One region of the Rhodoglobus sp. genome, then DNA from elsewhere that is predicted to be linked to it. Evidence: riboswitches for the same ligand, from Rfam matches in the RefSeq annotation. Region 1 holds a riboswitch; the other holds the start of a gene.
What was found. A riboswitch is a leader RNA that binds a small molecule or an ion and turns the genes downstream of it on or off. The one in region 1 is predicted to bind glycine.

Region 2: another riboswitch for glycine. It lies ahead of gcvT (glycine cleavage system aminomethyltransferase GcvT); the one in region 1 lies ahead of ACOH1Z_RS12320 (L-serine ammonia-lyase).

Annotation. Positions count from the first base shown of each region.
Region 1 covers NZ_JBMDVL010000004.1:1,480-6,179, forward strand. Annotated here, with positions in the region: gene folP (dihydropteroate synthase) at 1-665, shown strand, start outside; gene ACOH1Z_RS12315 (pyrimidine reductase family protein) at 672-1,421, shown strand; gene ACOH1Z_RS12320 (L-serine ammonia-lyase) at 1,418-2,872, opposite strand; glycine riboswitch at 3,020-3,115, opposite strand; gene ACOH1Z_RS12325 (siderophore-interacting protein) at 3,237-4,064, opposite strand; gene ACOH1Z_RS12330 (bifunctional alpha/beta hydrolase/OsmC family protein) at 4,170-4,700, opposite strand, start outside.
Region 2 covers NZ_JBMDVL010000003.1:163,415-168,114, forward strand. Annotated here, with positions in the region: gene gcvP (aminomethyl-transferring glycine dehydrogenase) at 1-2,160, opposite strand, end outside; gene gcvH (glycine cleavage system protein GcvH) at 2,160-2,531, opposite strand; gene gcvT (glycine cleavage system aminomethyltransferase GcvT) at 2,534-3,691, opposite strand; glycine riboswitch at 3,726-3,828, opposite strand; glycine riboswitch at 3,830-3,950, opposite strand; gene ACOH1Z_RS11640 (Lrp/AsnC family transcriptional regulator) at 4,027-4,458, opposite strand; gene ocd (ornithine cyclodeaminase) at 4,589-4,700, shown strand, end outside.

The sequences.
Region 1 (4,700 bases):
TTGAGGACGAAGCAGCGCGTGTTGTTCCTGTAGTGGAAGAGCTGCGGGCGCAATCTGATGTCGTAATCTCCGTCGATACTTTTCACGCAGAGGTTGCGCGTCGCAGCATTGCGGCCGGTGCCAACGTGATCAATGACACCACTGGCCTGAGCGACCCCGACCTCGCCGCCATAGTGGCTGAGAGCGATGCATCCCTCGTGCTTGTGCACTCGCGCGCGCGGCCGCGGACCCAATTCGCGCGACCTCAATACGAGGACGTCGCCAAGGAAGTCCGTGACTTCTTGGCCGAACGGGTGCAGCGCGCCACTGCCGCGGGCATCTCCGAAGAACGACTATTTGTCGACCCAGGACATGACCTGAATAAGAACACCCTGCATAGTCTTGAACTCACACGACACCTCGATGTCATCACCGCACTCGGCCTGCCAACACTCGTGGCGCTTTCTAATAAAGACTTCATCGGCGAAGTGCTCGACAAACCGAAATCTCAGCGCCTCGAAGGTTCACTAGCCGCAGCCGTGGCTTGCGTATTGAACGGTGCGCGAGTGGTTCGGGTGCACGAAGTGGCAGAGAGCGTCGCAGCCATACGCATCGCTGAAGCCATTTTAGGATTGCGCGAGCCTGCGCAGCTGAAACACAACATGTCCGACGCAAATGAGAGGTAGAACCTGATGGAGGCCGCATCCGAAATTCGTGCATTGACTGCTGGCAGCGAACTGAGCGACCAACAGCTACTGGCAAGCTATGCGGTCGCGGATCGTTCGGTGCCGTGGTTACGGGCCAACTTTGTCTCAAGCATTGATGGTGCAGCAACCCACGAGGGAACATCAGGCCCACTCGGGACTGCGACGGACGCGCGAGTCTTCGCACTCTTGAGACGGCTTGCCGATGTCATTGTCGTTGGTGCGGGAACCGTTCGTCAGGAAGGCTACCGAAATTTGGCCTTAGACCATGATGCAGCGGAATGGAGAGTGGCCAACGGCCTCGCTGCCCAACCGCGGTTTGCCATCGTTAGTGCATCCTTGAGGCTTGAGCCCAAGGATCTTGCTGGCTACGCTGTGCGTCCATTCGTGATCACAACGGAGAGCGCGTCACCGCAGGCGCGTGCCGCACTGGAGGAAGTCGCCGATGTAGTCGTTGCCGGCGACACCGAGGTCGATACTGTCGAGTTGAAGCATCTCCTTGCCGATCGCGGCTACCCCCAATTGCATAGTGAGGGCGGGCCAACACTATTTGCGACGATGATCGCTCAAGGCGTGGTCGACGAACTCTGTCTGACTATTAGCCCGCGCATCGAAGGCGGTTCTGCCCGCCGCATTGTGGACGCTGCCGATGCAGCCCCGCAAGAGATGGCACTGGCGCAAGCACTCGGTGGCGATGACGGCGCACTACTACTTCGCTATGTGCGTGCCGCGCGTTAGCACTCCACAACATTGACAGCGAGACCGCCCATGGAAGTCTCTTTGTAGCGAGAACTCATGTCCTTGCCCGTTTCAGCCATCGTAATAATGACCTCATCGAGTGAAACCCGATGCGTGCCGTCGCCCCACAGTGCCATTTTTGCGGCGTTGATTGCCTTGGCCGCCGCAATAGCATTTCGCTCGATGCAGGGGATCTGTACAAGACCACCGATCGGGTCACAGGTCAGACCAAGATTGTGTTCCATCGCGATTTCGGCGGCGTTTTCTACCTGTTCTGGTGTTCCGCCCAAGATCTCGGCTAGTCCCGCCGCGGCCATTGATGATGCGGAACCAACTTCACCCTGACATCCAACTTCAGCACCCGAGATCGATGCCATGCGCTTATAGAGCACCCCAACGGCGGCGCTGGCGAGCAGGAAGCGCACTGTCGCATCATCCTTTGTTGCCTGGTCAGCGTCTCTCATGCCGGGAGCATAGTGAGTGGCATAAAACAGCACCGCGGGGATGATGCCTGCTGCGCCGTTTGTTGGTGCCGTGACGACGCGACCACCAGAAGCGTTTTCTTCGTTGACGGCGAGAGCGACCAAGTTGACCCACTCTTGCCAGAAAACGGGGTCACGGTCGGGGTCTTCGCGGCGGAGACGAGCGTGCCAGTCGGGTGCCCGTCGACGCACATTCAGAGTGCCGGGAAGGTTGCCGGTGCGCTCAAGGCTATTGTTCTTACACTCATCCATGACGTCACGAATGTGAAGGAGTCCTGCAGCGACTTCGTCGTAACTGCGGCGCGCGAGTTCATTTCGAAGCATCACGCCGCTGAAGCTCAGGCCCTCAGCCCGGCAGTGAGCCAAGAGCTGGGCCGCAGTACGGAAGGGTAGGGGATCAGCAACCGCTGCGGGGCCGGTGGACGAGCTGCCGTCGCGGTTGTCACCCTCCCGGTAGATGAAGCCGCCACCAATGGAGAAGTAGGTCGCTTCAAGGACTGCGATGTCATCTTTGTCGTATGCGGCAAATCGCATACCGTTCGGATGTCCGTCGAGAACTGTGAGCGGGTGGAGTGCGATCGCGCCCTCCGTGAACGGAACTTCGTGTGTCTCCGCAAGCTGCAGGACGCCCGTACTCTCAATTCGTTCGAGAATCTTTTCCATCTCTGCTGGAAGAACCTGGTCGGGTAGTTTGCCCTCCAACCCGATGAGCACAGCGCTCATCGTGCCGTGACCAGCACCGGTAGCGGCGAGAGAACCATAGAGCCGGACCTGGAGCGACGTGACAGCGTCGAGCATCCCGTGTTCGGCAAGGTCGGCAGCGAATGATGCGGCAGCACGCATGGGGCCGACGGTGTGGGAGCTAGATGGGCCAATGCCGACCGTGAACAGGTCGAAGCTGCTGAGGGGCACCTCTTCGAGCGAGGGTGTCGGTACTTCGGTTCGGGGCGTCAGATTGCGAATTGGCACGGTGACTCCATTTCTTCACCACACATCTTCGTGCGGGCGTCGTTGAGTCCTCTCCGCTCTGTATCGGGCCTGAGAGTTTCCGCACGCTTGTGGCGTTACGTTGCCCCGTCGGCGAGTCGGACAGGGCCGACTACTTTTCAGAGTTGCCTAGCCACTGCGGTACTGGTGCCTGAGAGATTCCCGGAGAGGGTTTGCTCCTACGGCGCCAACCAACGATCGGAAGGGCTCTCCCGCAGCGGTATGACGGCTGTTCACTTGTGCCATCAGCATACACTTCGGTCGAGAACGACGACCGGCTATCTGGCGGATGCTGAGGCGCAATTGAGCAAGCAGTCAGGATGCGCAGCGCGAGTGCGTGCCTCTTTTAGTCTTCCGGATCGGTGGGATCGAGCGGTTCATGGTGGTCAGCATTCGTGACTCCTCGACGCCAGTAGCCATCTGCTGAAACCTGCTGTTTGGGCAGACCCAGTTCTCGGCGTAGGTAGCGGCGCAAAGGGACAAGCGTTGTGGCTTCGCCAGCGAGGAAAATGTAGGTCGATTCGCCAATCTCTCCGAGTGCCCGGAGCGCAGCGTCGAGTTGGCCGAGCCCGTCGCGGCGGTAGAACCACTCAGCAGACATGCGTGCTTTCTGTTCGGGGCTGAAATAGCTCTCGACGGTCTCATCGGCAACATCAAACAACGCAGTGACGTGCACCGAAGTGGGAAGCATATCGATCCACCGCGAGCTGGTTGGCAGAGCGGTTTCGTCAGCGATAAGGATTACGTGCGTTGCGCCACGGGGGAGCAACTTTGACCCACGGGGTCCAGCGATCACGAGAGGATCCCCGATGCGGGCGTGGCCGGCCCAAGCGGAAGCGGGACCTTCATCGCCGTGAACAACAAAATCAATATCAAGCTCGTGCTGACCCTCTGAGCTGCGGAAACCGAGAGGCGTGTAATCGCGGGAAATCACGACACCGCCCTGGGGCTTGCTGATGCCAGACTCGGTCATGACGGGAGCGGAAAGCTCTCCAGTCGAGGGGTCAGGAAAGAAGATTTTGACGTGGTCGGCAGGTCCGCTGGCCACGAACCCGTCGAGTTCGTCACCGCTCAGGGTGATGCGAGCGATGGTCGGCGTGGGGTGGCTCACCGCGCTAACAGTGACCCGGCGGATGATTAGGGGGTGCTTGGCGGAATCGCGTTCAATGGTCATAGGCGGTTGGCGCGAGGGCCGGCTCATTTCATCTTAAAATAAGGGTTGCCTAATAACTCTATAGCGAGACTGCTGAGAGTTCTAGGCGATGTCGATAGGTGGTCGCTACCCTGTCGCCGCGGTAACGCTGGTTGTGATTGAAATCTCGCCCTCCAAGGTGCGATGCACCGGACACTTATCGGCAATCACGAGAAGCGCCTGACGTTGCTCGTCGCTGAGATCGCCGTCAAGAGTGAGCTCGCGCGTAATGTGCTCGACGGTTCCCTCGGTGGCCGTGCAATGCTCGCAGGTCGCGGCATCCAGTCGCTCGCGAGTCAAGCGCACGCTCACCCCCGTCAAGGGCATCTTCTTGCGATCGGCGTACATGCGGATGGTGATCGACGTGCAGCTTCCGAGACCGGCAAGAATCAAATCGTAGGGACTCGGTCCGTGGTTTTCGCTGAGCGGTGCAGGCTCGTCAGAGATGAACTCATGCCCCGATGCGAGTACTCGCTGTTCATATCGAGCTGGACCGCTTTCGCGGACAATAACTGAACGACCGTCGGTAGTGACAGCGGCGCTCGGCTCGATGACGGTCATCGGGCCTTCGGCTGAAGTCGGGGTCTCAGCACCGTCGAAGGCATAGCGAGCAGCCCA
Region 2 (4,700 bases), on a different contig from region 1:
ACCTGGCCCGCCACCACCGTGAGGGATGCAGAAGGTCTTGTGCAGGTTGAGGTGGCTGACGTCGCCGCCAAAGTCACCGAACCGCGCATAACCGAGCAGGGCGTTGAGGTTGGCACCGTCAACGTAAACCTGTCCACCAGCGTCGTGCACCGCCTGCGTGATCTCACGCACTTCGTGCTCGTACACACCGTGAGTTGAGGGGTAGGTGATCATGAGGGCGGCGATTTCACTCGCGTGCTCGGCGATCTTGGCACGCAAGTCTCCAAGGTCAACGTTGCCGAGGTCGTCACAGGCCACCACAACGACGCGCATTCCGGCGAGCACTGCGCTGGCAGCGTTCGTGCCGTGTGCACTCGAGGGGATGAGGCAGATTGTGCGGTCTAGGTCGCCGTTGGCTCGGTGGTAGCCCCGAATCGCGAGGAGGCCAGCAAGCTCGCCTTGGCTGCCTGCGTTCGGCTGCAGTGAAGCGGTGTCGTAGCCGGTCACTTCGGCAAGCCACGATTCCAGGTGCGAAATCATGACGAGGTAGCCGGAGACATCTTCCGCGGGTGCGAAGGGGTGGATGCCCGCAAACTCTGGCCAGCTCACCGCTTCCATCTCGCTTGCCGCGTTGAGCTTCATCGTGCACGAGCCCAACGGGATCATGCCGCGGTCGAGCGCATAGTCCTTGTCGGCGAGGTACTTGAGGTAACGCATCATGCTCGTCTCCGAGCGATGCGTGTTGAATACCGGGTGGGTGAGGTACTCGCTCGTGCGGTTGAGAGCGTCGGGGATGCTGACATCCTCTGGGCTGTAGGAGAAGCCATCATCAAGCCCGAACGCCTTCGCGAGGTCGTTCTTCTGCGACGCGAAGATACCCTCGTACGGCTGTGTCGAGACTTCATCGAAGCTCAAACGTACGGTGTCAGCATCCACAACATAGAGAAGGATGTCGAGCTCGAGCGCCTTGGCGGCAATTGCGTATGCTTGCCCCTTCTTGGTTACCGAAAGGGTGTCGAAGAACGTCTCATTTTCGACCGTGTAGCCCGCAGCGGTCAAGCGTGCTGCGAACTTCGCGGTGTCGTGGTGGATGCGCTGGGCAATCCGCTTGAGGCCCTGGGGGCCATGATAAACGGCGTACATCGAGGCCATAACGGCGAGCAACACCTGAGCTGTACAAATGTTGGAGGTCGCCTTCTCGCGGCGGATGTGCTGCTCGCGAGCTTGCAACGACAGACGGTAGGCGGGGTCGCCAGCCGCGTCCTGAGACACGCCAACAAGTCGCCCAGGAAGCTGACGTTCGAGCCCCTTGCGCACCGACATGTAACCGGCGTGCGGTCCACCGAAGCCCATCGGAACGCCGAAACGTTGTGTCGTTCCGACAGCAACATCGGCACCAAGTTCACCTGGCGACGTGAGAATCGTGAGGGCGAGCAGGTCTGCGGCAACAACAGCGAGTCCGCCGTGAGCCTTGACCGCCGCAATAACTTCGCTGGAATCCCACACACGACCACTAGCGCCCGGGTACTGGATGAGCGCACCGAAGCATTCCGGTAGCTCAGGGTTCGCTCCCAGTGTTGCCAGGTCAAGCTCAATAAGCTCGATACCGACAGCCTCCGCCCGATTCTCCAACAGAGCCTTGGTCTGAGGAAGAGTGTCAGCGTCGACGATAAACACGTTCGATTCCACGCGAGTAGCACGGCGAGCGAGCAGCATGCCCTCGACAGCCGAAGTGCCCTCATCGAGCATCGAGGCGTTCGTCGTCGTCATGCCAGCAAGATCAGCAACCATGGTCTGGAAGTTGATCAACGCTTCAAGGCGCCCCTGCGAAATCTCGGGCTGGTACGGCGTGTACGCCGTGTACCAGCTGGGATTTTCGAGCACATTGCGCTTGATGACGGCCGGCGTAATGGTGTCGTAGTAACCGAGACCAATCATGCTGCGACGAACCTTGTTCGCGTTGCCGAGGGCACGCAGTTCGGCGAGCGCTTCCCGCTCCGAAGCCGGAGTAGGGATCGTGGAATTGACGACCGGGGTCTGGTGGATCGCTGGCGGAACTGCGGCATCGACAAGGGCTTCGAGGCTGTCGTAGCCGACGGCGGCAAGCATGCTCGCCTGAGCGGCAGCATCCGTGCCGATATGACGGTCGGCGAAAGTGCCGCTGATGTAAGGGTTGGGCATTATTCGCCTGTCAGTGCGGTGTATTCGTCGAGGCTGAGCATCGACGGAAGTTCGGTGAATTCGATCTTGACCAGCCAGCCTTCGCCGAAAGGGTCGCTGTTAACGAGTTCTGGGCTGTCGGAGACGGCGTCGTTGGCTTCAACGACGGTTCCCGTAACGGGAGCGAAGAGTTCACCTACCGACTTCGTTGACTCAATTTCGCCGACAATTTTGCCTTCAGCGACGGTGGCGCCCACCTTGGGGAGGTCGACGAAGACGATGTCACCGAGCTTGCCCGCGGCAAAATCGGTGATGCCGATGGTCGCAACGTTTCCATCAACGAGCACCCATTCGTGCTCGGCGGTGTACTGCAATTCGCTCTTCTCAGCCATGATCAGGCCTCTCTCTTATAGAAGGGTAGGGAAACAACGGATGCAGCAATGCGACTGCCCCGCACATCAATGTGAAGCTCGGTGCCGATCTCGCTCACGTCGGGATCGACGTAGGCCATAGCGATCGGGTGACCCAGAGTCGGCGAAAGTGCACCGGAGGTAATGATTCCGACCTCGGTGTCGCCGTGGAAGATGAGATAGTCTGCGCGACCGGCACGACGGCCCTCGGCGGTGAGTCCGACGAGAACGCGAGCACCGGCATCCGGTCCTGCTTCGATTGCAGTGCGGCCAACAAAATCGCCATCCTTGCTGAGCGCAACAACACGACCAAGACCGGCCTGGACCGGGAAGGTGCTGAGGTTCAACTCGTGACCGTACAGCGGCATGCCCGCTTCGAGGCGCAGAGTGTCTCGGCACGCAAGGCCGGCGGGCACGAGACCGAGAGGTTCGCCGGCGACCGTGAGCGCTGCCCAGAGGTCGGCTGCGGCATCCACCTGAATGTAGAGTTCGAAACCGTCTTCGCCGGTGTAACCGGTGCGACCAATGATGAGGTCGGTGCCGGCGAACGTTGCGGCCGTCTCGCGGTAGTACTTGAGTTCGTCAAGCGGCGTAGCGAAGTCGGTGAGAGCGGCAGTCGCTTCGAGAATCGCCCGCGAAACCGGGCCCTGCACGGCGATGAGCGCGTAATCGTCACTCTCATCGGTGACAGCAACATCAAAGCCCGCAGCGCGCTCGGAAAGTGCCACCGCTGCGGCAAAACGGTTCCCCGCGTTTGCGACAACCAAGAAGTGATCATCACCGAGACGATAAGTGACGAGGTCATCAATGATTCCGCCGGCCTCGTTAAGCAGCAGACTGTACTTTGCCTGAGCCAAGGCGATGCCGGAAAGCTTGCCAGCGAGCGCGAAGTCGAGAAAAGCACCAGCATCGGCACCACGCACATGAATTTCGGCCATGTGAGAGATGTCAAAAATGCCGGCTGCCGTGCGCACCGCATGGTGTTCGGCAAGGTCTGAGCTGTATCGAACCGGCATCATCCACCCGGCGAAGTCGGTGAACGTGGCACCCAACTGCTCATGAATGCTGTGCAGCGGCGAATACCTCACGACAGCAGGTGAAGATTCAGCTGGTGATGCTGCAGAATTTGATACATCGGTCACGGAGTTCTCCCGGCGCGTGGCTAGTGAATAGAACTCCCCCTCTGTGATGAGCCTGAGAGCTTCACGCACCTTCAAACTAGTGCGCTTTCACCGTCGGCGGAACCTCATGGTGATGCGAGGTTCTCTTTCCAGAGTGGCCAGTGCGATGCGGTACATGAACCTGAGAGATTGGCGGGGAGGCTTGCTCCTTCGGTGCCGTGCTGGCGTCTAGTCAGAAAGATGACCCACGCCGTGTGCCCGGCTCTCCCGCATCGTGTTGCGGCCCGATGTTCAGTTGTTAGCTCAGCATAGCAATGCTGGGCGGATGCTCGCGCCTATGCCACTGCCAAAAAGGGTTAGAGGAGCGCTGAGCTGAGCAGCAAACTCGTCTCACTATTGACGACGCCGTCAACATTGCGCATGCTCGCCAGCACTCTGTCGAAGTTACTCAGGCTGTCGGTGCGGATGTCAGCGACGAGATCCCAGGCGCCATTTGTGGTGTGGAGTTCGTGAATCTCAGGAACTCCGCGCAGCTTGCGAATCACGGCATCCGTCGACCGCCCCTCGACCTCGATGAACGATATTGCTCGAATAGTCGACGGGTCCCGGTCTTCGCGAATGCGAACCGAGAATCCGAGTACCGTTCCGCCACTAACGAGGCGGTCAATACGACTAGTGACGGTTGCCCTCGTGACGCCAAGTCGGCGTGACAGGCTCGCGATTGACTCTCTCGCGTCGGCCCTGAGGGCGGCGAGAAGACGTCGGTCGAGATCATCCAATTGAGGCATGAGCAAATTGTACAATAGCGCTCTCAATTTTGCTCAGTTGTTGTGAACTAATCGCGTCTAATGGTTGTTGTGTGTGCATAGTGCATATTCGTAACGTGGGAACCAGTAACACCGAAACGAAGGGAGTGACATGGTCCACTATGTAGACGTCAACAACATGGGGCGCTGGATTGCCGACACCGGAATCGAGCCAATCATTATGGGCATCGTCAGCTACCTTGAGCAGGATTATGCCAAGTGGC